One region of the Burkholderia sp. LMU1-1-1.1 genome, then DNA from elsewhere that is predicted to be linked to it. Evidence: predicted binding sites of a transcription regulator. Region 1 holds the regulator's gene; each other region holds the start of a gene.
The links. The regulator FNR, encoded in region 1, switches genes on or off when oxygen is low (the NO sensors DNR and NnrR bind a similar motif). The targets are predictions, from matches to a motif close to TTGATNNNNATCAA.
Positions count from the first base shown of each region.

Region 2: the regulator FNR is predicted to act here: its motif matches at 4,933-4,946, upstream of MRBLMU1_RS20875 (bacteriohemerythrin).
Region 3: the regulator FNR is predicted to act here: its motif matches at 6,631-6,644, upstream of MRBLMU1_RS30655 (KamA family radical SAM protein).

Region 1 is NZ_JBEGHG010000045.1:390,190-400,796, forward strand. Features, by position in the region: gene hemN (oxygen-independent coproporphyrinogen III oxidase) at 1-43, shown strand, start outside; gene MRBLMU1_RS25165 (sulfite exporter TauE/SafE family protein) at 51-881, shown strand; gene MRBLMU1_RS25170 (heavy metal translocating P-type ATPase) at 863-3,346, shown strand; gene ccoS (cbb3-type cytochrome oxidase assembly protein CcoS) at 3,346-3,531, shown strand; gene ccoN (cytochrome-c oxidase, cbb3-type subunit I) at 3,608-5,035, shown strand; gene ccoO (cytochrome-c oxidase, cbb3-type subunit II) at 5,050-5,664, shown strand; gene MRBLMU1_RS25190 (cbb3-type cytochrome oxidase subunit 3) at 5,666-5,851, shown strand; gene ccoP (cytochrome-c oxidase, cbb3-type subunit III) at 5,844-6,827, shown strand; gene ccoG (cytochrome c oxidase accessory protein CcoG) at 6,840-8,225, shown strand; gene MRBLMU1_RS25205 (FixH family protein) at 8,236-8,754, shown strand; gene fnr (fumarate/nitrate reduction transcriptional regulator Fnr) at 8,825-9,583, opposite strand; gene MRBLMU1_RS25215 (alpha/beta fold hydrolase) at 9,824-10,573, shown strand.
Region 2 is NZ_JBEGHG010000024.1:219-10,825, forward strand. Features, by position in the region: partial or broken gene MRBLMU1_RS20860 (ABC transporter permease) at 1-967, shown strand, start outside; gene MRBLMU1_RS20865 (ABC transporter permease) at 970-2,109, shown strand; gene MRBLMU1_RS20870 (FN3 associated domain-containing protein) at 2,122-4,353, opposite strand; gene MRBLMU1_RS20875 (bacteriohemerythrin) at 4,469-4,858, opposite strand; gene MRBLMU1_RS20880 (TolC family protein) at 4,975-6,465, opposite strand; gene MRBLMU1_RS20885 (TetR/AcrR family transcriptional regulator) at 6,557-7,174, shown strand; gene MRBLMU1_RS20890 (efflux RND transporter periplasmic adaptor subunit) at 7,259-8,365, shown strand; gene MRBLMU1_RS20895 (efflux RND transporter permease subunit) at 8,362-10,607, shown strand, end outside.
Region 3 is NZ_JBEGHG010000078.1:225,715-236,321, reverse strand. Features, by position in the region: gene MRBLMU1_RS30680 (carboxymuconolactone decarboxylase family protein) at 1-352, opposite strand, end outside; gene MRBLMU1_RS30675 (aspartate aminotransferase family protein) at 478-1,809, shown strand; gene MRBLMU1_RS30670 (fumarylacetoacetate hydrolase family protein) at 1,890-2,741, opposite strand; gene MRBLMU1_RS30665 (2OG-Fe(II) oxygenase) at 2,773-3,687, opposite strand; gene MRBLMU1_RS30660 (MFS transporter) at 3,692-5,098, opposite strand; gene MRBLMU1_RS30655 (KamA family radical SAM protein) at 5,107-6,564, opposite strand; gene MRBLMU1_RS30650 (cache domain-containing protein) at 6,800-7,273, shown strand; gene MRBLMU1_RS30645 (methyl-accepting chemotaxis protein) at 7,368-9,041, shown strand; gene MRBLMU1_RS30640 (DNA-3-methyladenine glycosylase) at 8,943-9,530, opposite strand; gene MRBLMU1_RS30635 (HDOD domain-containing protein) at 9,789-10,607, shown strand, end outside.

The sequences.
Region 1 (10,607 bases):
CGCCGACGCCACGCAGCCGCTGCGCTACTCCAAAACCATTTGACATCATGATCACCGGCTACCAGCTGCTGCCCGTATTCCTGGTCGGACTCGCCGGCAGCATCCATTGCGTCGGCATGTGCGGCGGCATCGTCGGCGCCATCTCGGCCAGCGCCGGCGGCCCGGCCGCCTTGCCGCGCAACGTCATCCCGATCCAAAGCGCCGCCAGGTTCGCCGGCGGCGCGGGGGCGGCGTTCTTCCCGCGACCGGCGGCGGCGGCGCGAGCGATCCCGCGCGTGCTGGCCTACAACGCCGGCCGCATCGGCAGCTACATGCTGGCCGGCGCGCTGGCCGGCGGCCTGGCGAACGGCGCGCAAAGCCTGGCCTCCCTGGCCGGCTTGCAACTGGGTTTCTACTGGCTGGCCAACCTGATGCTGGTGGCGCTGGGCCTGTACCTGATGAACGCCTGGCACGGCCTGACCAAACTGGAACAGGCCGGCCGCGTGCTGTGGCAGCGCGCCCAGCCGTGGATGGCGCCGGCGATGAAAACGCTGATGCCGGCCGACCGGCCGCACCAGGCGTTCGCGCTGGGCGCGCTGTGGGGCTGGCTGCCGTGCGGCATGGTCTACAGCGTGCTGCTGACCGCCATGCTGAGCGGCGACGCCGCCAGCGGCGCGGCCGTCATGCTGGCCTTCGGCCTCGGCACCTTGCCGATGCTGACCGGCCTCGGCCTGCTTGGCGCGCGGCTGCGCCGGGCCATGCAGCAACGCCGGGTGCGCATCGCCTGCGGCCTGCTGGTGCTGGCATTCGGCCTGCTCGGCATCGCGCGGGCGGCCGGCGTGGTCGCCGGGCACGCCATCACGCCCGCCTGGATGGATATCCTATGCCTAACGCCACACTAGCCGGCGGCACGGCCGGCGCGGCCTGCTACCACTGCGGCCTGCCGGTGCCGGACTCGGCCCCGGGCGCCTGGACCGTGCGCATCGACGACACCGACCGCGCGATGTGCTGCCCGGGCTGCGCGGCGGTGGCGCAGGCGATCGTCGATCTCGGCCAGCAATCCTACTACCGCGACCGCTCGGCCTTCGCCGCCACCGCCGAGGGCGCGCAACTGCTGCCGCCGGAACTGCAACTGTACGACAACGCCGATCCCCGCTTCGCGCTCGACGAGCACAGCCGCGAGACCACCTTGTCGGTCGAGGGCATCCGCTGCGCCGCGTGCGTGTGGCTGATCGAAAGCCGGCTGGCGCGCCTGCCCGGCGTCGACAGCGCCCAGCTCAACGTCGCCACCGAGCGCCTGTACGTGCGCTGGCGTCCGGACGCTTGCCAGCCGGCCGACATCCTGACCGCGCTGCACACCATCGGCTACAGCGCCTATCCCTACGACGCCGGGCGCCACGGCGAACAGCAGCGCAAGGCCGCCCGCACCTTGGGCCGCCAGCTGTTCGTCGCCGGGCTGTCGATGATGCAGGTGATGATGTATGTGGCGCCGGCCTACCTGGCCGAGGACGGCACCCTGGACGACAGCATGGCCGCGCTGATGCGTTGGGCCAGCCTGCTGCTGACCTTGCCGGCGATCTGCTACTCGGCGCAGCCGTTCTGGCGCGGCGCCTGGACCAGTATCAAAGCCCGCGCGCCCGGCATGGACGTGCCGGTCGCGCTGGGCATCGCGGCCGCCTTCGGCGCCAGCGTCGTGGCCACGGTGCGCGGCCAGGGCGACGTCTGGTTCGACTCGGTGACGATGTTCATCTTCCTGCTGCTGTGCAGCCGCCACCTGGAACTGCGCGCGCGCCGCAAGGCCGGCGCCGCGCTCGAACGCCTGCAGCACGCGCTGCCGGCCTCGGCGACCTTGCTGGCGGACTATCCCGCCAGCCGCGACGCCAGCCTGGTCAAGGCGGCCGCGCTGCTGGTGGATCACGTCATCATGATCAAGCCGGGCGAAGCGGTGGCCGCCGACTGCGTCATCGTCGACGGCGCCACCACGCTCGACCTGTCGCTGCTGAGCGGCGAGAGCGCGCCGGTGGCCAAGGCCAAGGGCGACGCGCTGCCCGGCGGCGCCATCAACGCCGGCGCCGTCGTGCTGGCAAGGGTGACGCGCCGCGCGCAGGACAGCACGCTGTCCAACCTGGTCAAGCTGATCGACCGCGCCGGCCGCGACAAGCCGCGCATCGCGCTGTGGGCCGACAAGGTCGCCGCCTGGTTCGTCGCCGCGCTGCTGGTGTTCGCGCTGGCGGCGTTCGGCTTCTGGTTCTGGCTCGACGGCGACGCCGCGCACGCGTGGACTATCGCCATCGCCGTGCTGGTGGTGTCGTGCCCGTGCGCGCTGTCGCTGGCCACGCCGACCGCGCTGGCCGCCGCCACCGACCGGCTGCTCGGGCAGGGCGTACTGGTGAGCGGTGCGCAAACGCTGGAAACCCTGCACCGCGCCACCCACGTGGTGTTCGACAAAACCGGCACGCTGACCTTCGGCCGGCCGGTGCTGCAAGACGTGCGGCCGCTGGGAACGATGCGCGGCGAGTTCTGCCTGCAGGTGGCGGCCGCGCTCGACGCCGGCAGCGGCCACCCGCTGGCGCGCGCCATCGTCGGCGCCGCCGTCGAGGCGGGCGACGGCGCGCGCGCCGACTGGCACGCCACGGCGCTGACGGAGACGGCGGGACGCGGCGTCGAAGGCCATGTGCACAACCGCCGCTACCGCCTCGGCAACGCCGGTTTTGTCTCCGAGCTCAGCGGCGCGATGCCGCCGCACGCCGTCGCCGACGGCGCCACCCCCGTGTATCTGGGGGCCGAGGGACTGTGGCTGGCCTGTCTGCAGCTGCGCGACGGCCTGCGGCCCGACGCCCAGGCCACCGTCGACTACTTTCGCCGCGCAGGCAAGACGGTGGTGCTGCTCAGCGGCGACCACGACGTGCTGGCGCGCAGCGTCGGCGACCGGCTCGGCATCGGCACCACCGTCGGCGGCTACCTGCCCGACGAAAAGCTGGCCTTCGTGCGCCGGCTGCAGATGAAGGGCGCGGTGGTGGCGATGGTCGGCGACGGCCTCAACGACGCCGCCGTGCTGAGCGCGGCCGACGTCTCGTTCGCGATGGGCGAGGGCGCGGCGCTGGCCCAGGCCCACGCCGACGCGGTGCTGCTGGGCGGGCGCCTCGGCGCGGTGGCCGACAGCGCGCGCATGGCGAGCCGGACCATGGCGGTGATCCGCCAGAACCTGGCCTGGGCCAGCCTGTACAACCTGCTGGCGATTCCGGCGGCGGCGCTCGGCCTGCTCAATCCCTGGCTGTCCGGCGTCGGCATGGCGGCCAGCTCGGCCGTGGTGGTGCTCAACGCGCTGCGGCTGCGCGGGCGCGGGCGTGCAAAAAAGGAAATGTGATGGAAGCCTTATTCCTGCTGGTTCCGCTCAGCGTGGCCCTGGTGTTCGCGGCGCTGTGGGTGTTCTTTCACGCCGCCGACGACGGCCAGTTCGACGACCTGGTCGGTCCGGCGCTGCGCGTGTTGCAGGACGACGACTCCGCGGCGACAAACGCCAACGAAAAAGAGCCATCCGGAAAATTTTGATCCACATCAAGGTTTTTTGAGGCCCCGATAAGTAACCTTTGATCTACATCATCAAAGCGTTCTATGGGAGAACTTCGTGGACCTGGCACAGAACTACAACTACAAGATCGTCAAGCAATTTGCGATCGCAACCGTAGTCTGGGGCATCGTCGGCATGCTGGTGGGGGTGATCATCGCCGCCCAACTGGCCTGGCCGGCGCTGAACCTGGACATCCCCTGGCTGACCTACGGCCGCCTGCGGCCGCTGCACACCAACGCGGTCATCTTCGCGTTCGGCATCTGCGGCCTGTTCGCCACCTCGTACTACGTGGTGCAGCGCACCTGCCAGGTCCGCCTGTTCTCGGACAAGCTGGCCGCCTTCACGTTCTGGGGCTGGCAGGCGGTGATCCTGAGCGCGGTCGTGACCTTGCCGATGGGCTTCACGCGCGGCAAGGAATACGCCGAGCTGGAGTGGCCGATCACCATCCTGATCGCCGTGGTCTGGATCGCCTACGCGATCGTCTTCTTCGGCACGCTGATCAAGCGCAAGGTCAAGCACATCTACGTCGCCAACTGGTTCTTCGCCGCCTACATCATCGCCGTCACCCTGCTGCATGTGGTCAACGGCGCCAGCATGCCGGCCTCGGCGTTTAAATCGTACTCGGCCTACTCGGGCGTGCAGGACGCGATGATCCAGTGGTGGTACGGCCACAACGCGGTCGGCTTCATCCTGACCGCCGGCTACCTCGGCATGGTCTACTACTTCATCCCCAAGCAGGCCGAGCGTCCAGTGTACTCGTACCGCCTGTCGATCGTGCACTTCTGGGCGCTGATCTTCACCTATATGTGGGCCGGCCCGCACCACCTGCACTACACGGCGCTGCCGGACTGGACGCAATCGATCGGCATGGTGTTCTCGCTGGTGCTGCTGGCGCCGTCGTGGGGCGGCATGATCAACGGCATCATGACCCTGTCGGGCGCCTGGCACAAGCTGCGCACCGACCCCATCCTCAAGTTCATGATCGTCTCGCTGTCGTTCTACGGCATCGCCACCTTCGAAGGGCCGATGATGTCGATCAAGACCATCAATTCGCTGTCGCACTACACCGACTGGAGCATCGCCCACGTCCACGGCGGCGCGCTCGGCTGGGTCGGCTTCATCACGATGGGCTCGATCTACTACCTGCTGCCGCGCCTGGCCGGCCAGCAAAAGATGTGGAGCACCAAGCTGATCGACCTGCACTTCTGGGTCGCCACCATCGGCATCGTGCTGTACATCGCCGCCATGTGGATCGCCGGCGTCATGCAGGGCCTGATGTGGCGCGCGGTCAACCCCGACGGCACCCTGACCTACACCTTCGTCGAGAGCGTCAAGGCCACCTATCCGTACTACGTGGTGCGCTTCGGCGGCGGCCTGTTGTACCTGAGCGGCATGTGCCTGATGGGCTACAACACCTGGATGACCTTGCGTAACCGCGAAACCGCGACCGCGCGCATTCCCGCGCTGGCCGCCGGCCACGCCTGATATCGGAGTAGAAGATGAAATTCTCACATGAGTGGATCGAGAAAAACCCCTGGCTGCTGATCGCGCTGGTGACCCTGGTGGTCAGCGTCGGCGGCGCCGTCGAGATCGTCCCGCTGTTCTTCCAGAAGTCGACCACCGAACCGGTGGCGGGGTTGAAACCCTATTCGCCGCTGCGCCTGGCCGGACGCGACGTCTATGTGCGCGAGGGCTGCTACAACTGCCACTCGCAGATGGTGCGGCCGTTCCGCGCCGAGACCGAGCGCTACGGCCACTACTCGGTCGCCGGCGAGTTCGTCTACGACCGGCCGTTCCAGTGGGGCTCCAAGCGCACCGGTCCCGACCTGGCGCGGGTGGGCGGACGCTACAGCGACGAATGGCACCGCACCCACCTGGCCAGCCCGCGCGACGTGGTGCCGGAATCGAACATGCCGAACTATCCATGGCTGGCGAAGACCGCGCTGGTGCCGGCCGAGATCGTCCCGAAGATGCGCGCGCTGCAACGCCTGGGCGACCCGTACACCGACGCCGAGATCGCCGCCGCGCCGGAAGAGCTGAAAGACAAGACCGAAGAAGACGCCCTGATCGCCTATCTGCAAGGCTTGGGCACATTAATCAAGACGAGGAACTAGCATGGCTATCGAGAACCTGTTTGACCGCGCCAGCAGCGTGATGACGGTGATTTCCTTCATCACGTTCATCGGCATCCTGTGGTGGGCGTTCATCTCCAACAAGGAAGCCGACTTCGCCAAGGCGGCGCACCTGCCGTTCGAGGACGAGCACCTCGACCATCCCGACCGGGAGAACGGCCATGGCTGATTTCACCAACGGTTTCTGGGACATGTACATCGTCGTGCTGACCCTGCTCGGCATCGCCGGCTGCGGCATCCTGCTGTACTCGCAGGCCAAGGTCAAGCTGGCCAAGGGCAAGGACGGCAAGGTCGGCACCACCGGCCACACCTGGGACGAGGATTTGACCGAACTGAACACGCCGATGCCGCGCTGGTGGATGTGGCTGTTCTACATCACCATCGTGTTCGCGCTGGCTTATCTGTTCCTGTATCCGGGCCTGGGCACCTACGCGGGCAAGCTGGGCTGGAAATCGTCCGGCCAGTACCAGGCCGAGCTGAAGCAGGCGGAATCGGAGTACGGTCCGCTGTTCGCGCAATACCAGAAGCAGGACCTCAAAAAGGTCGCCGCCGATCCGAAGGCGCACGCCATCGGCCAGCGCCTGTTCCTGACCTACTGCGCGCAGTGCCACGGTTCGGACGCGCGCGGCAACAAGGGCTTTCCCAACCTGACCGACAAGGACTGGCTGTTCGGCGGCGCGCCGGAAACCATCAAGGAATCGATCCTGCGCGGACGCATGGGCGTGATGCCGCCGATGGGCGCCGCGCTCGGCTCCGACAAGGATGTGGAAAACGTCGCCCACTACGTGCTCAGCCTGTCCGGCTCGACCGCCGATCCGATCAAGGCGGTGTTCGGCAAGGGCAAGTTCGGCGCCTGCATGGCCTGCCACAGCGCCGGCGGCACCGGCAACCAGACGCTCGGCGCGCCCAACCTGACCGACAAGATCTGGCTGTTCGGCGGCAGCGCCGAGACCGTGATGGAAACCATCCGCAAGGGCCGCAACGCCACCATGCCGGCGTTCGAGGACTTCCTCGGCGACGCCAAGGTGCACGTGCTGGCGGCGTATGTCTGGAGCTTGTCGAACGACGTCAACGCGCCGGAATCGTCGCCCGCGCCAACCGCTCCGGCCGTCCCCGCGGTCGCCGCCACGGCCGCGTCGGAATAAGCGTCGAACACTATGAGCGCACCCGAATCACAAGTCGTCCACATGTACGCCGCGCGGGAGGAGATCTACCCGCGCGAGGCCTCGGGCCGCTATGCCCGGCTGCGCTGGCTGTTCGTCTGGCTGACGCAACTGGCGTTCTATTGCACGCCGTGGCTGCAATGGAACGGCCGCCAGGCCCTGTTGTTCGACCTGGGCGCGCGCAAGTTCTACATCTTCGGCCTGGTGTTGTGGCCGCAGGATTTCATCTACCTGGCCGCGCTGCTGATCATCTGCGCCTATCTGCTGTTCCTGGCGACGGCGGTGGCGGGGCGCGTCTGGTGCGGCTTCGCCTGTCCGCAAACGGTGTACACCGAAATCTTCCTGTGGATAGAGCGCAAGATCGAAGGCAAGCGCAGCGCGCGCATGGCGCTCGACCGCCAGCCGCCGTCGGCCGCCAAATTCGCGAAAAAGAGCGCCAAGCACCTGGCCTGGGGCGCGGTGGCGCTGTGGACCGGCTTCACCTTCGTCGGCTATTTCACGCCGATCAAATTGCTGGCCGAAGAGGTGCTGACGTTGAACTTCGGCCCGTGGGAATGGTTCTGGGTGGTGTTCTACAGCTTCGCCACCTACGGCAACGCCGGCTGGATGCGCGAGCAGGTGTGCAAGTACATGTGCCCGTACGCCCGCTTCCAGAGCTCGATGTTCGACCGCGACACGCTGATCATCACCTATTCGGGCGAGCGGGGCGAGCCGCGCATGCCGCTGTCGAAGAAAGCGGCCGGCAAGGGCGGCGACTGCATCGACTGCTCGATGTGCGTGCAGGTGTGTCCGACCGGCATCGACATCCGCAACGGCCTGCAATACGAATGCATAGGCTGCGCCGCCTGCGTCGACGCCTGCAACGGCGTCATGGACAAGATCGGCCTGCCGCGCGGCCTGATCCGCTACAGCACCGAGCGCGCCATGACCATGCACTACACGCCGACGCAGATCCGCCGGCGCACGCTGCGTCCGCGCGTGCAGATCTACGCCGCCATCCTGGCGTTGATCGTGGCCGCCGTCGGCACCGCGCTGTACCTGCGGGTGCCGCTCAAGCTGGACGTGATCCGCGACCGTGGCGCCATGGGCCGCGAGGTCGAGGACGGCATGATCGAAAACGTCTACCGGCTGCAGATCATGAACACCTCCGAGCGGGCGCAGACCTACCGCATCCGTGTCAGCGGTATCGCCACCTTGTCGCAGGTGACGCCGGAGCTGGTGCGGGTCGAGGCCACCGAAACCAAGGCGCATCCGATCCGGCTGCGCACGGCGCACGGCGCCGCCCATCCGGGCTCGAACAAGATCGCCGTCGAGCTGACGTCGGTCGACGACCCGTCGCTGCATGTGAAGGAGGACGCGGTATTCATCGTACCGCGCTAAGGAGAACGCCATGACCGTATCGATATCGCATGCCACGGTGACGCCGTGGTGGAGGCAGCGCTGGCCGTGGCTGCTGATGGCCGGACCGGCGATCGTCATCGTCGCCGGCGTCTACACCGGCTACCTCGCCTTCACGCGGCAGGACGCGCTGGTGGTGGGCGACTACTACAAGCAGGGCAAGGCCATCAACCAGGACTTGCGGCGCGACCGCGTGGCCAGCGCGCTGGGGTTGTCGCTGTCGATCGGTTACGACGCCACGCAAGGCATCCTGGCCGGCCAGCTGCGCCGCGATAGCGACGACCACGGCAAGACGGAACGATTGTTCGTGCGCCTGTCGCATGCCACGTTGCCGGCCAAGGATATCCAGCTGGTGGTGCGGCCGGATGAATTCGGCGCCTTCCAGATCAATCTGCCGATGCTCGAGCGCAGCCGCTGGGTGGTGCTGGTGGAAGGCGAAAAACGCGACTGGCGCCTGGCCGGCGCCTGGAGCTGGCCGGCGCAGCGCAGCGTCACCCTGCGTGCCGAATAACCCCGTGGTTGGATGCTGATTTTGGCCGGGGAACCGACCGCAATCGTGGATCCACGTGGTCATTCCGCCGCTAATGGCAGGTCTGGGTGCCGGCCGTGATGGCCTTGAGCATGGGCGGATCGAGCAGTTCGATTTCGCGGTTGCTCACGCGCAGCAGGCCTTCCTTCTTGAACTTCGACAGCAGGCGGCTGATGCTTTCGATCGTCAGGCCGAGGTAGTTGCCGATCTCTTCGCGAGACATGCGCAGCTGGAAGGTGTTGGGCGAGTAGCCGCGCGCCTCGTAGCGCGACGACAGGTTGACCAGGAAGGCGGCGAAGCGCTGCGTGGCCTGCATATTGCCCAGCAGGAGCATGACGCTTTGCTCGCGCGTGATCTCCTGGCTCATCATACGGTGGAAGTGCCGCAGCAGGGTCGGCATGTCGGCCAGCAGCTGTTGCAGGCTGCCGAAAGGAATCTCGCACACCTCGCTGTCTTCCAGCGCGACGGCGGTGCAATGGTGCAGGTCGGTGCTGATGGCGTCCATGCCCAGCAGCTCGCCCGCCATCTGGAAACCGGTGATCTGCTCGGCGCCCTCGCGGTTGACTTGGTAGGTCTTGAAATGCCCGAGCCGGATCGCGTACAGGTTCACGAACGGATCGCCGATGCGGAACAAGGTGGCGCCCCGCGCGACCTTGCGGCGGCGGCCGATGATCTCGTCGAGCCGGTCCATGTCTTCGTTGCCCAAGCCCATCGGCAGACACAGCTGGTGCATGCTGCAGTTGGCGCAACTTGCCTTGAGGATGTCGATGGTGGCGCCGGGCAGCACCAGTGAGGGAAGGTCTCTTATCATGCCGCCAGTGTAGACCATTAGTCGCCGTTGTGGGCGATGTCGCAGCGCGCCGATCAGGTATTCGCCCCGTCAGCGAACTTGCTGGCTGCAAGCGACTTTTCGCCGGCGGCGCCTTCCCCGCAAAATATTTCGACATTCGCGCAAATTTAACTTGCGCACTATTCGATTGTTCGCTATAGTTCAACTCAAGCAAGTAGCACACTATTTAATCGCAAACAACCAACCTCGAAAGGAATCACCATGAAACGCTCGATCATCGCCTCCGCCCTGCTGGCCGCCACCGTCCTGACCGCCCAAGCCGCCACGCCGGCCGCCGACACCACCGTGGTGCTGGTGCACGGCGCCTTCGCCGACGGTTCCAGCTGGGAGAAAGTCATCCCTCTGCTGCAAGCCAAGGGCTTGAAGGTGGTGGCCGTGCAAAACCCGCTGACCTCGCTGGCGGACGACGTCGCCGCCGCCCAGCGCGTGATCGACGCGCAAACCGGTAAAGTGGTGCTGGTCGGCCACTCGTGGGGCGGCACCGTGATCACCGAGGCGGGCACCAGCGACAAGGTCAAGGCGCTGGTCTACGTGGCCGCGTTCGCACCGTCGGAAGGCCAGGCCAGCGGCGAACTGGGCAAGGGCTACGCCGTGCCGCCGGGCGTCCCCACCTTGCAAGCCGACGCCAGCGGTTTCCTGTGGCTGCCCGCCGAATCGGTCGCCACCAACTTCGCCCAGGACGTGCCGCCGGCCACCGCCGCGCTGATCGCCGCCACCCAGGGCCCGATCGCCGCCAAGGCCTTCGCCGACAAGACCACCGTGGCGGCCTGGAGAAACAAGGCGAACTACTACATCGCCGCCTCGGAAGACCGCATGATCGATCCGGCCTTGCAGCAAGCGTTCGCGAAGAAAATCAACGCCACCACTATCACGCTGAAAGCGAGCCACGTGCCGATGCTGTCGCAGCCGCAAAAAGTCGCCGACGTGATCATCGCCGCCGCACGGCGTTAATACTGTTGCCAAGGTCGGGCATTGATAGGAGAAT
Region 2 (10,607 bases), on a different contig from region 1:
GGTGCTGGACCGCGACCAGAGCGGCCTGAGCCAGAACTACGCGCTCAACCTGTCCGGCTCGCGCTACTTCGTCGAGCACGCGCCGCTGGCCGACCTCGCCGAGCTCGACCGGCGCATGCGCAGCGGCGAACTGGCGCTGGCCATCGAGCTGCCGCCCGGCTTCGGACGCGACCTCGAGCGCGGCGCGCCGGTGGCCGTCGGCGCCTGGGTCGACGGCGCCATGCCGATGCGCGCCGAGACCACCCGCGACTACGTGCAGGCGATGCACCAGGGCTGGCTGGCCGAGCTGGCGCTGCGCCGGCTCGGCGCCACCCTGGCCGGCGCCGGCACGCTCGAGACGCGCTACCGCTACAACCCGGACGTGCGCAGCCTGCCGGCGATGATCCCGGCGGTGATCCCGATGTTGCTGATGATGATACCGGCCATGCTCAGCGCGCTGTCGGTGGTGCGGGAGAAGGAGCTCGGTTCCATCCTCAACCTGTACGTGACGCCGGTCACCCGCGTCGAATTCCTGCTCGGCAAGCAGCTGCCCTACATCGGCCTGGGCATGCTCAACTTCGCGCTGCTGACGGCGCTGGCGGCGACCGTGTTCGGCGTGCCCGTCAAGGGCAGCCTGGCCACGCTCACGCTCGCCGCGCTGGTGTACGTGGTGTGCGCCACCGGCCTCGGGCTGCTGGTGTCGACCTTCACCCGCAGCCAGATCGCCGCGCTGTTCGTGACGATGATCGGCACCATCATCCCCTGCGTGCAGTTCGCCGGCCTGCTCAACCCCGTCTCCGGGCTGACCGGGGCCGGCGCGCTGATCGGGCGGATCTACCCGGCCACCCACTTCCTGACCATCAGCCGCGGCGTGTTCAACAAGGCGCTCGGCCTGGCCGACCTGGGCGGCTCGCTGTGGCCGCTGCTGGCGGCCGCGCCGCTGATCCTGGCCGCCTCGGTGGCGCTGCTCAAAAAGCAGGAGGGCTGACGGTGCGCGCCGCCCCGTCCACCCGGCTGGCCCACATCTACCGGCTCGGCGTCAAGGAGCTGTGGAGCCTGCTGCGCGACCCGGCCATGCTGGTGCTGATCGCCTACACCTTTTCGCTATCGATCTATGTGGCGGCCACGGCCATGCCGGAGAGCCTGCACAGCGCCGCCATCGCCATCGTCGACCTGGACGGCTCGCCGCTGTCGGCGCGCATCGCCGCCGGCTTCTATCCGCCCCACTTCAAGACGCCGTCGCTGGTGGACGCCGCCCGCGGCGACGCCGGCCTCGACAACGGCGACTACACCTTCGTGCTGTCCATCCCGCCCGGCTACCAGCGCGACACCCTGGCCGGGCGGGCGCCGGCGATCCAGCTCAACGTCGACGCCACGCGCATGAGCCAGGCCTTCACCGGCAACGGCTACATCCAGCAGATCGTCGCCGACGAGGTGGGCGACTTCGTGCGGCGGCGGCAGCCGGCGGCCGCGCCGCCGGTGGCGCTGGCGCTGCGCATGCGCTTCAACCCCAACCTCGAGCAGGCCTGGTTCGGCTCGCTCATGGAGATCATCAACAACGTCACCATGCTGTCGATCATCCTGACCGGCGCGGCGCTGATACGCGAACGCGAACACGGCACCATCGAGCACCTGCTGGTGATGCCGGTCACGCCCGGCGAGATCATGCTGGCCAAGATCTGGTCGATGGGCCTGGTGGTGGTGCTGGCCGCGCTGGCGGCGCTGGTGTTCATCGTGCAGGGCGCGCTGCAGGTGCCGGTGCGCGGCTCGGTCGCGCTGTTCGTGCTGGTGGCGGCGCTGCACCTGTTCGCCACGACGTCGATGGGGATCTTCCTCGCGACGCTGGCGCGCAGCATGCCGCAGTTCGGCATGCTGATGGTGCTGGTGCTGCTGCCGCTGCAGATGCTGTCGGGCGGCACCACGCCGCGCGAGAGCATGCCGGCGCTGGTGCAAGACCTGATGCTGGCGGCGCCGACCACGCACTTCGTCGCCGCCGGCCAGGCCATCCTGTACCGCGGCGCCGGCATCGACGTGGTGTGGCCGCAGATGCTCGCCATCGCCGCCATCGGCGCGGCGCTGTTCGCCGGCGCGCTGCGGCGCTTCCGCCGCACCATCGCGCAGATGGCGTGAGGCCGGCGCGGTTTAGTTGCCGGGCTTGGCGTAGACGGACGCCTCGAAGATGCCGGCCGACCAGCTCGCGCCCTGGTTGTGCACCATGTCCCAGACCTGGCTGACGTCGATCCGCACGTGGCGGTAGGTGCCGCTCAGCGGATGGCTCTGGAAACCCACCCGGCTGTTGGCCGAATTGTCGAACAGCTGGGTCCAGGTCGCGCCGTCGTGGCTGCCCGAGACCTTGTAGCGGTGCGCCGCGTCCGAGCCGCCCACCGACCGCAACGACAGATCGATGCGCGCCAGGTCGACCTCCTGCCGCAGATCGACCTGCCAGAAGAACGGCACGCCGGTCGGCTGATAAAAGTGGGCGGCCTGGTCGATGATGCCGTCGTTGGCCTGGTCCGCCGTGCGGCGCGCCGTCGCGCTCGAGGCGACGTTGGCGGTGGCGGTGACCGGCTTGTTGAGCGACACCAGCCGGTCCGGTACGCCGCTGGCCTTGCCGGTGGCGTCGTCGATGTAGAGCCGGGGCGTCCAGGCGAAGCGCATGCCGCCGTCCGCCTCCAGGCTCAACGGCAGCCACACGTAGGTCGAACCGCCCAGCAGCGCCGGGTTCCAGCGGTCGCCAAGATACACATACTCGGGCGTGGCGGTCTTGCTGGTGTTGATGATCTGCGTCGGCTGGCTATGGAAGCCGGTGTTGTCGCCGATCGGACGCTGCGCCTCCCAGCCGCCGGGATTGGCGATGTCCAGCGTGCGCGTGTACAGCAGCTGGTTCGGATACCAGCCCGACTGCTTCGACGTGAGCATGTAGATGTAATCGCCATGCCGCACCAGCGCCGGCGCCTCGCGCGCCTGGTTGATGAACATCGCGTACTGCGTCGACGGCACGACGTCGGTGAAGTCGGCGCTCAACTGCCACACGCGTAGATAGACATGGTCCTGCGCGGTGACCAGATAAGCCTTGCCGGTCGCGGGATCGAGGAAGACCGAGAAATCGCGCGAGCCGAAGCCCATGTTCCCGCCTTTGACCGGCGGGTCCGGGTCCTTGCCGTCCGCCGTGAAGTAGGTGGTGGTGCCGCTGCTGGTGGCGTAAATTTTGACCGCCGCGATGGCGTCGGCGTAGTTGCCACCCGGGACGGAAATCACGGGCGGATAGATGGGCGCCGTGAAACCGGCGGGTGCCAGCGCGTAGTTGACCGTCGCCACAGTGCTCTGCGCTCCGCCGCGAACGGCGATCGCCTTGACGGTCTTGTTGCCGTCCAGCTTGATCGCGGCGCCATCCGCGTACAAGGTCGTGCCGGCCGCGCCGGGAACGGGCGTGCCGCCGTCGACCGTGTAATAGATGCTCGCGCCGGCGGTCGGGCTGGTGATGTAGGCGTTGTCCAGCTTGTTGGCGTTGACGACAACTTGCGTGCCCGCGCCGGCGAACGGCGCGATCACCGGCGCCGCCAGCGTGGTCGACGGCGTCGCGCCGATGTTGTACTGCACGGTATTGACGGCGGAGCGCGTGCCGGTGGCGTACCCTTCGGCGTCCAGCACCACCGCCACCGCCTTCAACGTCGTGTCGTAGCCGAAGTTGAGCAGTTCGTTGGAGGCCGCGCCGCTCGCCACCTGGGGCGGATAGGCGGGCTTGGGAAGGAAGGTCGGATAGTTGCCCGACGCGTCCGGCGTGGCGCCGTAGTCGGGTGTCGGAATGCCGACGTGATAGCCGACACCCTCGCTGTTGCCCTCGCCCGGCCGGAAATGGCCCTTGGCGGTGACCACGTAAGGTCCCTCGATGTTGCTGGCCGTCGCCACGACCACCCGCGACGGGCCGTAACCGTCATAGGTTTCCCAATGTCCCCACAGGACGAACTTGCCGGTGGCCTGGTTGAACAGGATCTTGGGCCGCTCGATCTTGCAGTGCGCGAGCACCTTGTTGCCGTAGACGTCCAAGGTCTCCGGCGTCAGGATGGATCCGACCAGCTGCCAATTCTTCAAGTCGGCGGATTTGTACAAGGCCACGCCGCGGAACGACGCCCGGTTGTGCGTCTTGTCCTCGCCCACCCAGTAATACATGCCTTCGTGCTTGACCGTGAAGCCGCCGTGCGCCTGGATCGGCACGCCGGCGCTATCGAGATAAGTTTCCCCGTTCGGGATCGCGGTATAGCCCTGGGCGGCGACGGCGGCGGGCGCGCCCATGGCCAGCGCGGCCATCAGCGTCAGCAGCGCCGTCGCGGCCCAACGTCCCGTTGCTTGTGTGCGAGGGTGGATTGTTTCCATGTCCCACTTTCTTATCGATAGCCGACGACGAGAAAAACTCAGGGGACAATTCTGCCTTGATTTGAACGCAACACTCTCCGCGGGCTAACAATAATCACAAGGTTGAACAGACGGGCTATTGCGGCGTGGCGCGCCCCGCCATCTGCAAGGCGATGGCCAGCGCCGTATCGGCGGTGGCCAGGTGCATCTCGAACCATGGCAGGATCAGGCTGGCGGCGTGGCGCGCGGCGGCGACGTCGCCCGGCGCCAGGCGGTGCAGCGCGGCGAGCACCCGGGCGTGCTGTTCGCGGTGCGAGCAAATCGCCGGATAGTCGATCGCCTCCATCAACGACTCCTCCAGGCGGAAATCGTCCTCGAGCGCCTCGGTCAGGCGCGTCATGCCGGCCTCGACCTGCTCGTCGGGGCCGTCCAGCAACTGCACGACCTGCTCGGCCATGGCCTCGTGTGCCTCGTCGAACAGCGGAATGCCCAGCGCCATGTCGGCGCTCCAAGCCTTTGTTTCCATATCACCTCCATCGTCGGCGCCCGGCCCACGGCCGGCGGTGCGGTGATTATGGTTGGCGCCAGCCCGGTAAGGATATGATCCAGATCAAGGACTTGCGGAATCGGGAGCCAGGCGGCTTACCTGCTCGCCACCGCTTCGGATGGCCCCGCCTGCCAGCCGCCGCCGAGCGCCTTGAAGGCGGCCACCGCCGCGCGGGCGGACTCGGTTTGCGCCTGGGCCCGCATATCGGTGGCGCGCAGCAGGTTCTCGTCGGCTTGCAGCACCTCGATCAGGCTGACGACCCCTTTCTGATACGCCGCGAACGAGGCGCCCCTGGCCCTGGCGAGCGATTCCACGCCCTGCGCCAGCACGCCGGCCTGTTCCTCGCGCTTGACCAGCGCCGAGAAGACGTTTTCCACCTCCTCGGTGGCGCGCAGCACGGCCAGGCGGTAGGCGGCCAGGGACTCCGCCTCCTGCCCCTTGGCCAGGTCGATCTGGGCGTTGATGCGGCCGAAGTCGAACAAGCGCCAGCGCAAGCCCAGCACGCCCGCCGCCTGGCTGGCGCCGCTGGAGAACAGGTTGCCGCCGGACACCGACGTGGCGCTGCCCACCAGTCCGGTCAACGAGAACTTCGGATAGTACTCGGCGATGGCCACGCCGATGCGCGCGTTCGACGCCGCCAGGCGGCGCTCGGCCACGATCAGATCGGGCCGGCGGCGCAACAGGTCGCCCGGCGATCCGGTGGCCGCGATGCGCGGGGCCGCCGGTATCGCCACCGGTGTGGCCGCTGGTGTGCCCGACCCGGCGCCGGCCTGCGCCAGCTCCTCCCGGTGCGTGCCGGGCGCCGTGCCCAGCATCACGTCCAGCGCGTTCATGGCCGTGTCCAACCCCGCTTCGAGCACCGGCACCGAGGCCCGCACCTGGGCCAGCGCGCCCTCGACCTGCCGCACCTGGAGTTCGGCCGCCAGACCCTTGCCATATAACAGATTGAGCGTCGACAGCAGCTCCTGCTGCGTCCTCACCTGCCCGCGCGCGATATCGAGGCGGGCCTGCAGGCCACGGATGCCTATATAGATGTCGGCGGTCTGCGCCGCCACCGCCAGCCGGGTGGCGGCGGCGCCGGCCTCCGAGGCCTGATAATCGGCCAGCGCCGCCTCGCGTCCCCGGCGCAGGCCGCCGAAGGCGTCCAGTTCCCAGCCCGCGTTCAGATTGGCCTCGTAGGAGTTGCCGTAGCGATCGAAGCCTGGTTGCGAATTCAACACCTGCCCCAACGGCGTCTCCACCGACTGGTAGGCCCGCGCCCCTTGCGCGCCGACGGTGCCCGACGGCAGCAACGCGGCGGTCGCCGCGCCCAGACCCGCCCGCGCCTGCGCCACGCGGGCCGCCGCCTGCGCAAGGTCCAGGTTCTGCGCCAGCGCCAGCGTGACGTAGCGCGTCAGTTGCGCATCGCCGAAGCCGTCCCACCACGCGATCAGGTCGGCGCTGGCGGTGGCCTGGCGCTGCTCGACGGCGGCTTGCCCAAGATATCGCTCGGGCAAGGGGGTGGCGGGCCGGCTGTAATCCGGTCCGACGGCGCAACCCGCCGCACCGGCGGCGACGAGTATCAGGAGAAAGCGTTTGAGCGGCATGGGGATTTCCATGTAGAGTGACGATTTTGTGACTATATCACTAAATGGTCACTCGTTGTACAATCTCGATACACCGAGTAAGCTAAACCACATGACCAAACCCAGCACCCCTTCGGCTTCCGCGCGAGGCCCCGCCGATCACGACGTGCGCGACCAGATCGTCGCCGCCGCGACCGAACATTTCCGTCTGTACGGCTACGAAAAAACCGCCGTCTCCGACCTCGCCAAATCCATCGGCTTTTCCAAGGCTTATATCTACAAGTTCTTCGAATCGAAGCAGGCCATCGGCGAGCAGATCTGCGCCAACTGCCTGGGCGAGATCGAAAACGATATCAGGGCCGCCGTCGAGGGCACCGACAGCCCGCCCGAGAAGCTGCGGCGTCTGTTCAAGACCGCCGTCGAATCGAGCCTGCGCCTGTTCTTCGAGGATCGCAAGCTGTGGGATATCGCGGCCTCGGCCGCGACCGAACGCTGGCCGACGACGCGCGCCTACGACAATCGTATCCAGGCGATGCTGCGGGACGTGCTGCGCCAGGGCCGCGAGAGCGAGGATTTCGAACGCAAGACCCCGCTCGACGAGGCGGCGGCGGCGATCCATCTGGTGATGCGCCCGTATCTCAATCCGCTGCTGTTACAGCACGGCCTCGACCACACCGCCGAAGCGCCGGCCCTGCTTTCCAGTCTGGTGCTGCGCAGCCTCTCCCCCTAAAAACCGTCGTATTGGATGTGACCATTGACAAATTTAGTCACTAGTCACAAAATAGGATCCTGTTCAGTTCTCCACGGGATTCCCATGCTCGGCCACCGCTACGCTCTTTCCTCGGTCTTTGCCGTCCTTCCGCTCGCGCTCGCTGCCTGCGGCGACAAAGCGCCCCCCGATCCACGCACCGGCGCGCCGCTGGTGCGCGCCGCCACCGTCGAGGGCGCCGGCGCTGCCACCTCGCGCACCTTCAGCGGCACCGTCGCGGCCCGGGTCCAGAGCGACCTCGGCTTCCGCGTCTCCGGCAAGGTGCTCGAACGCCTGGTCGACGCCGGCCAGAGCGTCAAGCGCGGCCAGACGCTGATGCGCATCGATCCGGCCGATCTGCAACTGGCCGCCAGCGCCCAACGGGAGGCCGTCGTCGCCGCCCGCGCCCGCGCCCGCCAGGCGGCCGACGAGGAGGCGCGCTACCGCGACCTGCGCGGCACCGGCGCCATCTCGGCGTCGGCCTACGACCAGGTCAAGGCGGCGGCCGACGCCGCCAAGGCCCAGCTCAACGCCGCCGAAGCCCAGGCCGAGGTCGCCGGCAACGCCAGCCGCTACGGCCAACTGCTGGCCGACGCCGACGGCGTCGTCATGGAAACGCTGGTCGAGCCGGGCCAGGTGGTCGCGGCCGGCCAGGTGGTCGTGCGCGTGGCGCACGCGGGGCGGCGCGAAGCCGTCATCCAACTGCCGGAAACCTTGCGCCCCGCGCTGGGCTCGGCCGGCGAGGCCACACTGTTCGGCAAGGAAAGCACCACCGTCCCGGCCAGGTTGCGCCAGCTGTCCAACGCCGCCGACCGCCAGACCCGCACCTTCGAGGCGCGTTACGTGCTCGAGGGCGGGCTGGCCGACGCGCCGCTGGGCACCACGGTCGCGGTCCGGATCGCCGACGGCCCCGCGCCGGCGCAGGCCGGCTGGTCGGTGCCGATCGGCGCCCTGTACAACGCCGGCAAGGGCACCGGCGTGTGGGTCATCCAGGGCACGCCGGCCAAGGTGGCCTGGCGGCCGGTCACGGTCCAGCGCATCGGCGACGACAACGCCCGTGTCGCGGGCGAGCTCAAACAAGGCGACCGCGTCGTGGCGCTGGGCACGCATCTGCTGCGCGACGGCGAACAAGTGCGGCTGGCGGCCCAGCCCGCCACAGGAGCGAAGCAATGAGCGAAGGCCGATTCAACCTGTCGGCGCTCGCCGTGCGCGAGCGCTCCGTCACCCTCTTTCTGATTTGCCTGATCACCCTGGCCGGCATCGTCTCGTTCTTTAAACTGGGGCGGGCGGAAGACCCGGCCTTCACCGTCAAGGTGATGACCGTGATCACCGCCTGGCCGGGCGCCACCGCGCGCGAGATGCAGGACCAGGTCGCCGAGAAGCTGGAAAAACGCCTGCAGGAACTGCGCTGGTACGACCGTTCCGAGACCTACACCCGGCCCGGCTTGGCGTTCACCACCTTGACCCTGCTCGACACCACCCCGCCGGCCGAGGTGCCGGAGCAGTTCTACCAGGCGCGCAAGAAGGTCGGCGACGAGGCCGCCAACCTGCCGGCCGGCGTGATCGGGCCGATGGTCAACGACGAATACGCCGACGTCACCTTCGCGCTGTTCGCGCTCAAGGCCAAGGGCGAAGCGCAGCGCCTGCTGGTGCGCGACGCCGAGACGCTGCGCCAGCGGCTGCTGCACGTGCCGGGCGTCAAAAAAGTCAACATCGTCGGCGAGCAGCCGGAGCGCATCTTCGTCGAGTTCTCGCACGAGCGCCTGGCGACGCTGGGCATCGCCCCGCAGGAGGTGTTCGCCGCGCTCAACGCCCAGAACGTGCTGACGCCGGCCGGCTCGGTCGAAACCAGGGGCCCGTCGGTGTTCCTGCGCCTCGACGGCGCCTTCGACGAATTGCAAAAGATCCGCGACACGCCGGTCGTGGCCCAGGGCCGCACGCTGAAACTGTCCGACATCGCCACCGTCAAGCGCGGCTACGAGGACCCGGCCACGTTCATGATCCGCAACGGCGGCGAACCTGCCCTGCTGCTGGGCATCATCATGCGCGACGGCTGGAACGGCCTCGACCTGGGCAAGGCGCTCGACAAGGAAGTCGGCGCCATCAACGCCGACATGCCGCTGGGCATGGCGCTGACCAAGGTCACCGACCAGGCCGTCAACATCAGCTCGGCGGTCGATGAATTCATGGTCAAGTTCTTCGTCGCGCTGCTGGTGGTGATGGTGGTGTGCTTCGTCAGCATGGGCTGGCGCGTCGGCATCGTGGTCGCGGCCGCCGTGCCGCTGACCCTGACGGTGGTGTTCGTCGTCATGGCCGCGACCGGCAAGAACTTCGACCGCATCACGCTCGGCTCGCTGATCCTGGGCCTCGGCCTGCTGGTCGACGACGCCATCATCGCCATCGAAATGATGGTGGTCAAGATGGAGGAAGGCTACAGCCGCGTCGCCGCCTCGGCCTACGCGTGGAGCCACACCGCCGCGCCCATGCTCTCGGGCACCCTGGTGACGGCGGTCGGCTTCATGCCCAACGGCTTCGCCCGCTCCACCGCCGGCGAATACACCAGCAATATGTTCTGGATCGTCGGCATCGCGCTGATCGCCTCGTGGGTGGTGGCCGTGGTGTTCACGCCCTACCTCGGCGTCAAGATGCTGCCCGAGCTCAAACAGGTCGAGGGCGGCCACGACGCGCTGTACGACACGCCGCGCTACAACCGCTTCCGCCGGGTGCTCGGGCGCGTCATCGCCCGCAAATGGCTGGTCGCCGGCGCGGTGGTGGGCCTGTTCGTGCTGTCGGTGCTGGGCATGGCCGTGGTCAAGAAGCAGTTCTTCCCGATCTCCGACCGTCCCGAGGTGCTGGTCGAGGTGCAAATGCCGTACGGCACGTCGATCGCCGAGACCAGCGCCAGCACCGCCAAGGTCGAGGCCTGGCTATCGAAGCAGCCGGAGGCCAAGATCGTCACCGCCTACATCGGCCAGGGCGCGCCGCGCTTCTATCTGGCGATGGGACCGGAACTGCCCGACCCGTCGTTCGCCAAAATCGTCGTGCGCACCGACAACCAGGAACAGCGCGAGGCACTCAAGCACCGCCTGCGCCAGGCGATCGCCGACGGCATGGCGCCCGAGGCGCGGGTGCGCGTCACCCAGCTCGTGTTCGGTCCGTATTCGCCGTTCCCGGTCGCCTACCGCGTCAGCGGACCGGACCCGGACAAGCTGCGCGCGATCGCCGCCGACGTCCAGCTGGCCATGAGCGCCAGCCCGATGATGCGTACCGTGAACCAGGACTGGGGCACGCGCACGCCGTCGCTGCATTTCACGTTGCAGCAGGACCGCCTGCAGGCGGTCGGGCTGACCTCCAGCGCGGTGGCGCAACAACTGCAGTTCCTGCTCAGCGGCGTGCCGCTGACGGCCGTGCGCGA
Region 3 (10,607 bases), on a different contig from region 1:
CCTCGTCCGGCGCCATGTCCTCGGGCCGCCGGCGCGCCGCGATCGCCGCGATCACACCGTCGGCGATGCCGTGGTCGCGCGCGATCGGCTCGTGGATCGCCCACTCCACCTGCTGGCTCCATTGGCGCGCCGTCACCAGGATCGCCAGCTCCGTCAGCCGCGTGCCGATGGCGCTGCGGTAGCGCAGGTACTCGCCCATGCGCTGCGCCGCCGCCATCAACTCCGGACTGCGGATCAGCGGCACGAAAGGCCCGTACAACGCGCCGCGCGGGCCGTCGATGACCGCCTGCGCCGCCACCTGCTGGCTCGCGCTCATTTGTGCGAAGGGAATCGGTCCCAGTCGATCGCTCATATCATTCTTCCTTGTGGCTTTGGGAAACTATTTACTTATGTTCAGGCATTTATCAAGGGAATACAAGCCGATCGGCGCTATCTTCTGCTGTCGGTCACACTCTTCCCCACGCCAGAAAGGACGCCATGAGCCACATCATCCACCGCAACCTGCGCCGCCCGCCGCCGATGGCCGTCAGTGCCTCCGGGCTGACCGTGCGCGACAGCGCCGGCAACAGCTATCTCGACGCCAGCGGCGGCGCCGCCGTCTCGTCGCTGGGCCACGGCCACCCCGACGTGCTGGCCGCGATGCACGCGCAAATCGACAGCAACGCGTACGCCCACACCGCCTTCTTCACCTGCGAACCGGCCGAGGAACTGGCCACCCGCCTGGCCAACGACGCCCCCGGCGACCTTAATCACGTCTACCTCGTCTCGGGCGGATCGGAGGCGATGGAGACCGCGCTCAAGCTGGCGCGCCAGTACTTCGTCGAGGCGGGCGACACCGAACGCAGCGTCTTCATCGCCCGCCGCCAGAGCTATCATGGCAATACGCTCGGCGCGCTGGCCATCGGCGGCAACGAATGGCGCCGCCGCCCCTTCGAGCCGCTGCTGATGAACGTGCCGCGCGTGTCGCCCTGCTACGAATACCGCCACCGCCCCAAGGACCAGAGCGTCGACGACTACACCGACGGCCTGCTGCGCGAACTGGAGGCGCGCATCCTCGCCGCCGGGCCGTCGCGCGTGATCGCCTTCTGCGCCGAGACGGTGGTCGGCGCCACCTCCGGCGCCGTGCCGCCCACGCCCGGTTACTTCCGCGGCGTGCGCCAGTTGTGCGACCAGTACGGCATCCTGTGGATCGCCGATGAAGTCATGTGCGGCATGGGCCGCACCGGCACCCTGTACGCGTTCGAGCAGGAGGGCGCGCTGCCCGACCTGGTGGTGCTGGGCAAGGGCCTGGGGGCCGGCTACCAGCCTATCGGCGCGGTGCTGGCGCGCGATCACATCGTCGCCCGCCTGCGCGAGGGCAGCGGTGCCTTCCAGCACGGCCACACCTACATGGGGCATCCGGTCGCCGCCGCCGCCGCGCTGGCGGTGCAAAAGGTGATCCAGCGCGACAACCTGCTGGGCGAAGTGACGGTGCGCGGCGCCAGCTTCCGCCGCATGCTGCGCGAGGCGTTCGGCGAGCATCCGCATGTGGGCGATATTCGCGGACGCGGGCTGTTTATCGGGATGGAGCTGGTCAAGGACCGCGAGAGCAAGGCGCCGTTCGATCCGGAGCTCAAGCTGCACGCGGCGATCAAGGAACAGGCGATGGCGGTGGGGTTGATGGTGTATCCGATGGGCGGCACCATCGACGGCCGGCTGGGCGACCATATCTTGCTGGCGCCGCCGTTTACCAGCACCGAGGCGGAGCTGGGGGAGATTACCGCCCGCCTCGGGGATGCCGTTAAGCGGGCGCTTGCCAGTGTGTTGTGAGGCCGGCGGCATCAACCCGCACACCGTAAGAGGGGTCGTACCCGAAAGGGTACGACCCCGCGACGGACCGTCGTACGGGTTTAGCGCGCCTGCCAGGCGATGACATCCTGCTGCTGCTCGCCCAAACCGGCGATACCCAGGCGCAGCGTGTCGCCCTTCTTCAGGAAGCGCTGCGGCTTGCGCGCCTGGCCGACGCCCGGCGGCGTGCCGGTGGCGATCACGTCGCCCGGCTCCAGCGTCATGAACTTCGACAGGTAGCTGATGATCTGCGCCACCGAAAACACCATCGTCTCGGTGCATCCGGTTTGCATGCGCTTGCCGTTCAGATCCAGGTACAGATCGAGCTTCTGCACGTCGTAGATGTCCTCCTGCGTCACCAGCCACGGGCCGATCGGGCCGAAAGTGTCGCAACCCTTGCCCTTGTCCCACTGCGTGCCCATCTCCAGCTGGAACGCGCGCTCCGAGACGTCGTTGACCACGCAATACCCGGCCACGTATTTCAGCGCGTCCTGCTCGCTGACATATTGCGCGCGGGTGCCGATCACCACGCCCAGCTCCACTTCCCAGTCGGTTTTCTTCGACCCTTGCGGCAGCATCACCGGATCGTCCGGACCATTGACGCAGGTGACGGCCTTCATGAACACCACCGGCTCCTTCGGCGGCGGCATGCCGATTTCGGCCGCGTGGTCCGAGTAATTGAGGCCGATGCCGATGAATTTGCCGACGCGCGCGACCGGCACGCCGTAGCGCGGATTGCCGCGCACCAGCGGCAGCGACGCCTGCGGGATTTTCTCCAGCTTGCGCAGCGCCTTCGGCGACAGCTGCTCGGCGCCGATGTCGGCGATCACGCCGGACAGGTCGCGCAGCTTGCCTTCGTCATCGATCAAGCCTGGTTTCTCTTTGCCGGGACGGCCATAACGCACAAGTCTCATACAGTTCCTTGGTTAAGATGTCTGCGACATTCTAACCGTAGCGTCCCTGTCTCAACCATTTGTTGGCGATGATCTTGGTGCCGCTGACCACCGGCGCGCCGCCGTGCAGCGTCTGGCGGTCCGGCTGGTGGTTGGCGTCGGTGTTGAGGAACCACAGCGCGTTGCCCTTTTTCGGGTACACCTCCAGGCCGATGCCGGGGAAGACGGTGCCGCCGCCCTGCTCCACGTCGCTCAGGTACAAAATGAACGTGGCCAGGCGCTGGCCACCGCGCTGCAGGTGGCTCTGGTGGCCGCTGCTGTCCGGGTCGAGCCAGTCGAAGTGCGGCCGGTACTCCTGCGTGCTGTTGTACTTCTGCAGCTGGAACGGCTCGCCGCACTCGGCCGGCCAGTGCGCCAGCGCCGCCAGGCGCCGTTCGATGCGCTCGGCCACCTCGGCCTCGCCGCGCTGGATGAAGGCCATCTCGCTGGTGCGGCCCTCGTGCACCACGCTGGCGCCGTCGGCCTCGCCGGTCACCGTCGAGCGGGTGTAGCGCGTGCCGCAGTGGGCGACGATGGCGTCGCACTCCTCCATGCTGAGCACATTGCCGAGCAAGATCACCTGTGGCTGTTTGAGCACGAACAGCAGCTCCACCTCGCGGTCCGGCGCGGCCACGCGATTGCGTTCGATGTCGATAAAGGGCATCTGCTGCGGCGCCACGAATACGCTCCGCTGCGCCTCGGGCTCGGCGCCGCCATCGGCCCGGGCCCGCATGCGCAGGGCTTCGTCGATGGCGGCGCTGGCCGCGGCCATGCTGTACTGGCCCGAGCGGGCCATGCTGTTCGCCATATCCAGCGGGCTGCATGCGCGCGCCAGATTCTCCTTGATCCAATCCTGCCAGCTGCGCGGCAGGGAGGTGAACGCGTTGTCCGCGCTGTTTCCGTTTTGGGCCTGTTGAAGTTTGGTCATCGCGTCATTGAGGGCTGGTCGCCGGGTTGCCGGAATGGAGATCCATTCTACCGGAAGCCGCCTGCCTTCTCCAGCGCCGCCACACGAACCATCCCAATCCGGGCAACTGCAACAACACCAGCACCGCGAAGCCGACCTGGTAGGCCTGGGCCGGATATTGCTGCATCAGATTGGGCCGCCAGCAGCCGACAACCATGCCGAAGCCGGCCTGCACCGCGAACGCGCCCAGGAATATCAGCAGGTTCAGGCAGGTGGCCGCCCGTCCCGTCAAGGTGCCGGGCAGGTTCTGCGCGACGATCGCGTACTCGATGCCGGTCACCGTGCCCACCAGCGTGAACAGCACCGACAAGGTCTGGTAGCTAGGCGACCAGTTGCATACAAAGCCCAGCTGCACCAGGATGAACAGCGCCACGCCGGCCGCCGCCACGCTGATCGGCGGCACCCCGCGCCGGCCGGCCCACTCGGTGATCATGCCCACCGCGATGGCTCCAAAGATGATAGCCGCCATGCCCAGGTACAGCAGATAACCGACCGCCTCGTCCGAAAAACGCGCCACGTCGGTCAGCCAGCGACTGATCCACAGCCCCTGCATGCCGAAGAACACCGTATGCGGGATCAGCACCAGCATGGCCGCCTCGCGGAAAGCCGGATGGCGGTACACCTCCGCCATCGCCGCCAGTACTGGTCCGCGCCGCGCGGTAGAGAGCGGCTGCGTCGGCGCCAGCATGCGGATCAGCAGGCCGGTGGTGACGGCGGCCACGGCCAGCCCGACGAACAGGCCGCGCCAGTCCGTGTAGTGCAAGGCCAGGCGCACCGGCAAGGTGGCCGACGCCGCCCCCAGGCCGCCGACGGCGATCAGGTAGCCTTGCACCGAGGGCATGCGCGATGGCGCGATCCAGGTCGAGATCGCCTTCACCGCCGACATGAAGCAGCCGCCCACGCCCAGGCCGATGAGGGCGCGCGCCACCAGCAGTTCGGCGAAGGTGTGGCCGCCGGAGAAGGCCAGCGCGCCCAGCGCCGCCACGATCAGCATCGGCAGCTGGACCTTGGCCGGGCCCCAGCGATCGAGCGCGATGCCGACCGGCAGCTGGACCAGCGCGAACGAGAAGAAGAAGGCGCTGGTGAGCAGTCCCAGTTGGCCCGGCGTCAGCGCCAGCGACGTCACCAGCTGCGGCGCCAGGGTGGCGTTGACGGTGCGCATCAGGCTCGACAGATAGTGCCCCAGCGCGAACGGCAGGAACACCAGCAGGAACACGGCGGTGCCCGACAGCTTCGGCGCCGGCGCCCCCGACCCGCAAACCGGAGCCGCGGGATCGGCACCCTTACGGGGGCCGATCCCTGTGGCCGCATTGCGGGTCGGCGGTGGTGGCATGCGCACCATGTCCTCCCGCGTCCGTTCCCCGATCAGCATGGCGTCACCTACGCGGCGTTGGGTGCGCTGCAACCGGCGGCCACCGCGGCGGCGGCGGCCTCCTGCCGCGCCGAGATCAGCGGGATCACCTTGCGGTGGCCGGGCGTCTCGATGCCGTACTCGCTGCGGCTGCCGCCCTCCTCCTCGAAGAAGAACTTCTCCTTGCCGAAGGCCGGTTTCAGATGGTCCATCCAGGTCGCGTTCGGATCGTACTTGGCGTAGAACGGCCGGCGTACCCAGTTCGGATTGCGGGCCTGCAGGAACTGCAGCGCGAACACCTTCTCGCCGCCGATGGTGGCCACGCCGTCGATCACGACCTTGCCGGGGAAGGCGCTCATCGACGGCCCGCGCACGGTGCGCGCCAGGCCCGACACCATCTGGTAGGCCTCCTGGAAGATCTCGTGCGCGCGCGCCAGCGGCAGCTCGAAATACTCGCGCGGGCCGGTGTCGCGCTCGACGAACATATAGTAGGGAATCGCGCCCAGGCGCACGCCGGTCTGCCACAGCTCGGCCCAGCTTTTCGGGTCCTCGTTGATATGGCGGATCAGCGGGCCTTGCATGCGCAGGGTGGCGCCGGTGCCGACGATGCGCTTGACGGCGCGCTGGGCGATCTCCGGGCGCAGCTCCACCGCGTGATTGTAGTGGCCCATGATGGCCATGTTCTTGCCGCTGGCGACCACGCGCTCGAACAGGCGCAGCAAATCGTCGGCGTCGCGGTCGGTCACGAAGCGCTGCGGCCAGTACGCCACCGACTTGGTGCCGATGCGGATGTTCTGGATATGCGCCAGCTCCGGCACCAGCAGCGGCTCGATGTAGGCCTCGAGCGAGCGGGTGTTCATGATCAACGGATCGCCGCCGGTGATCAGCACGTCGGTCACCTCCGGATGCAGCTTCAGGTAGGCCGCCAGCTCGTGCGACTCGCGGGCGTCGAACTTCATGTCGTCCATGCCGACGAACTGCGGCCAGCGGAAGCAGAAGGTGCAATAGGCGTGGCAGGTCTGGCCGGCGCTGGGGAAGAACAGCACCGTCTCCTTGTATTTGTGCTGCAGGCCCTTGACCGGCGCGTCGTTCACACGCGGCACGTTGTGCGTCATCTGCCCGGCCGGGTGCGGGTTCATGCGCATGCGGATCTTGCGCACCAGTTCGGCCATCGCCGGCGGGTTGGCGTGGCCCAGCACCAGCTCGCGCAGCTGGGCGTAGTCATCGGCCTGCAACATGTCCTTGTGCGGGAACACCAGACGGTAGATCGGATCGTCGGGGATGTTGTTCCAGTCGATCAGGTGGTCGAGCACATATTCGTTGGTGCGGAACGGCAGCACATGCGACACCACCTGCACCGCCTCCTGCAAATCGGGCGGTATCCATTCCCACTGGCGCGAATTGGCGATGGTCTGGCGGATGAAGGGTTTGAACTTCGGCGCCTGCGCGGCGCTGGGGGTCCCGGACGGATTCAGGTTGGTGGTCATGGCGGTTTCCTATCGCTTTGTGAGGTGGCGGAAACTGCATGCTAGGCCGCCGACGGCCCGTTGGAATTGCCGAAAATCAAGTGACGCTCGGAAATATTTAGAGACTTGGCGCAAGCAGCAATAAAACCACGGTTGGAATTGCCATACGGCCACACCTTGCGGCAGCGCAATCCCGGTCACCGTCGCCGGCGTAAACTTTATCCGAGCAATCCCCCCCACCTGACAAGGAACCGCCATGAAACTGCATTTCGCTCCGGCCGCCATCGCCGCGACCGCCCTGTTCACGCTGTGCGCCAACAACGCCGCCCACGCCGCCGAACCGACCGAGAAGGACGCCATCGCCATGGCCGAAAAAGGCGCCGCCTTCATGAAGGCCAACGGCAAGGAAGCGATGATGAAAAAGATCGGCGCCAAGGATCCCGACTACGTGCAAGGGTCGCTGTACGTCGACATGCGCGACATCAACACCGGCATCGTGCTGGCCCATCCGATCAACCCGTCCATCGTCGGCAAGGACCTGACCGACGTGCCCGACGCCAGCGGCAAGAAATACCGCCGCGAGATCATCGAGCTGGCCGCCAAGAAGGGCAGCGGCTGGGTCGACTACCAGTACAAGAATCCGACCACCGGCAAGATCGAGCCGAAGACCACCTATATCCTGCGCGTCGGCGACGTCGTGCTGGAAGCGGGCATCTACAAGAAGCAATAACGACGCGGCAACAACGCGTTCGACACGGTCGATGTGAACAGTCGACGCAACGCGCCGCTTGCGCACCAAGCCCGCACCGGAGCCGGAGAGCATGATGTTGAAGAAATTACGTATAGGTCCCAAACTGCTGCTCGCGCCCGGCCTGGTGCTGGTGCTGCTGATCGTCACCGCCGCTGCCGGCTACTACGGCATGGTGCGCCAGAACACCTCGATGGAGAACCTGGTGCGGGTGCGCGCCGAGCGCCTCGAGGCGGCCGCCGACGTCTCCGGCGAGGCGCGCTACGCGCACGCCCACATCTACCAGTTGCTGGCCTGGGTCAACGGCAGCTTCGCGCAGTCGCGGCTCGACGCGCTGGGCAAGCAGATCAAGGCGCGCCACGCCGGCGTCGAGGCCGGGCTGCGCCGGCTGGCCGCCGAGGCCGGCGTCAGCGAGGCCGAGCGCAAGCTCGTCGAACAATCGCTGCAGGCGCTGGCGGCCTACCGCAAGGCCGTGCTCGAAACGATGGACCTGGCGCAGATGGACCAGAGCATCGCCACCAACTCGATGGCCAAGGCCGAGACGCAATTCCTGCAGCTCAACGACCAGCTGGCGAAATTGTCGGCGCTGCAAAAACAGCTGAGCGAACAGGCGTACGCCCGCGCGACCGGCGACTTCGCCGCCCTCACCACCACCATGGCCGTCATCGTGCTGCTGTCGATCGCGCTGTCGCTGGGCGTGACGATGGCCGTGCGCGGCGCCATGCTGCGCGACATCCGCGGCATCGCCGACGTGGTCGTGGCGCTGGCGGCGGGCCGCCTCGGCGCCGGCCGGCGCAACGACGGCAGCGATGAAATCGCCGACACCGCGCGCATGCTCGATCAAACCATGACCAACCTGACGCAGACCTTGAGCACGATCCTGACGGCGGTGCGCTCGATCGACACCGCCGCCCACGAGATCGCCAGCGGCAACCTCGACCTGTCGACCCGCACCGAAATGCAGGCCAGCTCGCTCGAGCAGACCGCCAGCGCGATGGACAGCCTGACCCTGGCGGTGCAGCAGAACGCCGCCAACGCCCAACAGGCCTGCAAGCTGGCGGCCAGCGCCACCGACATGGCGCAGCGCGGCGGCGCCGCCGTGCAGCAGGCGGTGCAGACGATGACGTCGATCCGCGCCAGCTCGCGCCAGATCGTCGACATCATCGGCGTCATCGACGGCATCTCGTTCCAGACCAACATCCTGGCCTTGAACGCGGCCGTCGAGGCGGCGCGCGCCGGCGAGCAGGGGCGCGGCTTCGCGGTGGTGGCGTCCGAGGTGCGCACCCTGGCGCAGCGCTCGGCGGCGGCGGCCAAGGAGATCAAAACCCTGATCGCGGCCTCGGTGGCCACCATCGACAGCGGCAGCGCCTCGGTGCACCAGGCCGGCGAGCGCATGGGCGACATCGTCGACTCGGTGCGCGAGGTCAACGACATCATCGCCCGCATCAGCGACGCCAGCGCCGAGCAGGCGCTGGGCATCGCCGAGGTGAACCAGGCGGTCGGGCAGATGGACGACGTGACGCAGCAGAACGCGGCGCTGGTCGAGCAGGCCGCCGCCGCCGCCGAGAGCCTGCAGGACCAGGCGGTGCACCTGTCGCAGGCGGTGTCGGTGTTCAAGGTCGAGCCGCCGGCGGCGGCCGCCGGTCCCGTCTCAGGCGCGCATGGGTTTGCTCAGAAAGCGCGAGCCGGCCACGCCGAAGCGCCACGGCAGCTCCATCGCTTTGGAAATGCCGATGCGCGGGCCGGCTAACACGATGATCGGCTCACTCGCCGGCAACGCGTGATCGGGCGGCAGCAGCGTGAATGGCGGCGCGTCGAGCGGCAGGTTATTGTGCGCGCGCGTCACGCCCAGCGCTTGGCACAGCCGCCCCGGTCCGGCGCACAGCAGGCGCTCGTCGTCCATGCCGCGCCGCTCGCGCATCAGGTCCAGCCCCGCCACCGGTTCGAGCGCGCGGATCAGCACGCCGGCGCCGTGGCCCTCCTCGCGGCAGACGAAATTGAGGCACCAGTGCAGCCCGTGCGAGCGGTACACATAGCTGCGCCCGGGGGGGCCGAACATCGAGAAATTGCGCGGCGTCTGGCCGATGTAGCAGTGCGAGGCCGGCTCCTCGCGGTCGTAGGCCTCGGTCTCGACGATGCGCCCGCCGACGCCGTCGACCAGCACCGTCACTCCGATGAGCCGGCGCGCCACCTCGTGCGACGGCGCGGCAAAATTGATCCCTGCGATAACATTGGTCATGCCGATATTGTAAATGCCAGACTGGACCGCGCGACCACGGACGGGCTATCGAATCGTTATCAAAGCATCATTAAATTTGTGTCGCGGGCGGAAATTAGCGACAAATTTAAGGCCCGTCTAGCCCTGAAGCAACAAAATTGGGAGAAATTCGCGCAACCGGCCCGCGCTTGCGGCGATAATGTTGCATATGCATGCCATCAACATTCGCCCGCGCCGGCCCATCCCGGCCGCGCGCCGCCTTTACCCCTGAAGACCAACATGACGACAGTTGCAGCCCCAGCCATGCCAGTAGAAAACGCGGTGGAAGAAGCGCTGATGCGCTCCATCCGGATTCCTCCGAGGCCCAGCCTGCTCGTCGACCTGCAGCGCGAGCTGGCCCAGTCCGACCCGTCGCCGCGCCGCATCGCCCGCATCATCGGCAACGACGTCGGCATGTCCGGCGCGCTACTCAAGCTGGCCAACTCGCCGTTCTTCGGCGCCGCGCGCAAGGCCAAATCGGTCGAACAAGGCATCAACTTCCTCGGCGTCGACCAGTGCGCCGCGCTGCTCACCGGGCTACTCGCGCGCCAGGCCATCGAAGGCAAGGAAGCGGACCTGAACGCGTTCTGGGAAGTGTCGGCGCGCCGCGCCCAGGCGCTGGTGTTCACCTCGCGCAAGCTGCGCATCGCCCCGCCGGACATCGCCCACACCTTCGGCCTGTTCTGCGACATCGGCGTGCCGCTGCTGATGAACCGCTTCACCGACTACGCCGACACCTACGCCGACGCCTGCGACGAGGCCGCGCTGCCGTTCACCGCCGTCGAGGACCAGCGCTACAGCACCAACCACGCCGCCATCGGCTGCCTGCTGGCGCGCAACTGGGGGCTGTCGCCGGACGTTTCCTGGGCCATCCTGCTGCACCACGACTACCGCGTGCTCGACGACCCGGCCACCGACGACGCCGTGCGCTCGCTGGTGGCGCTGTCGCTGCTGGCCGAAAAGGGCATCGAACGCTTCCACGGCCGCCCCATGTCGTATGAATGGGAAAAAGGCGGCGCGCTGGCCTGCCAGCACCTCGGCCTGAGCGAGGACGAAACC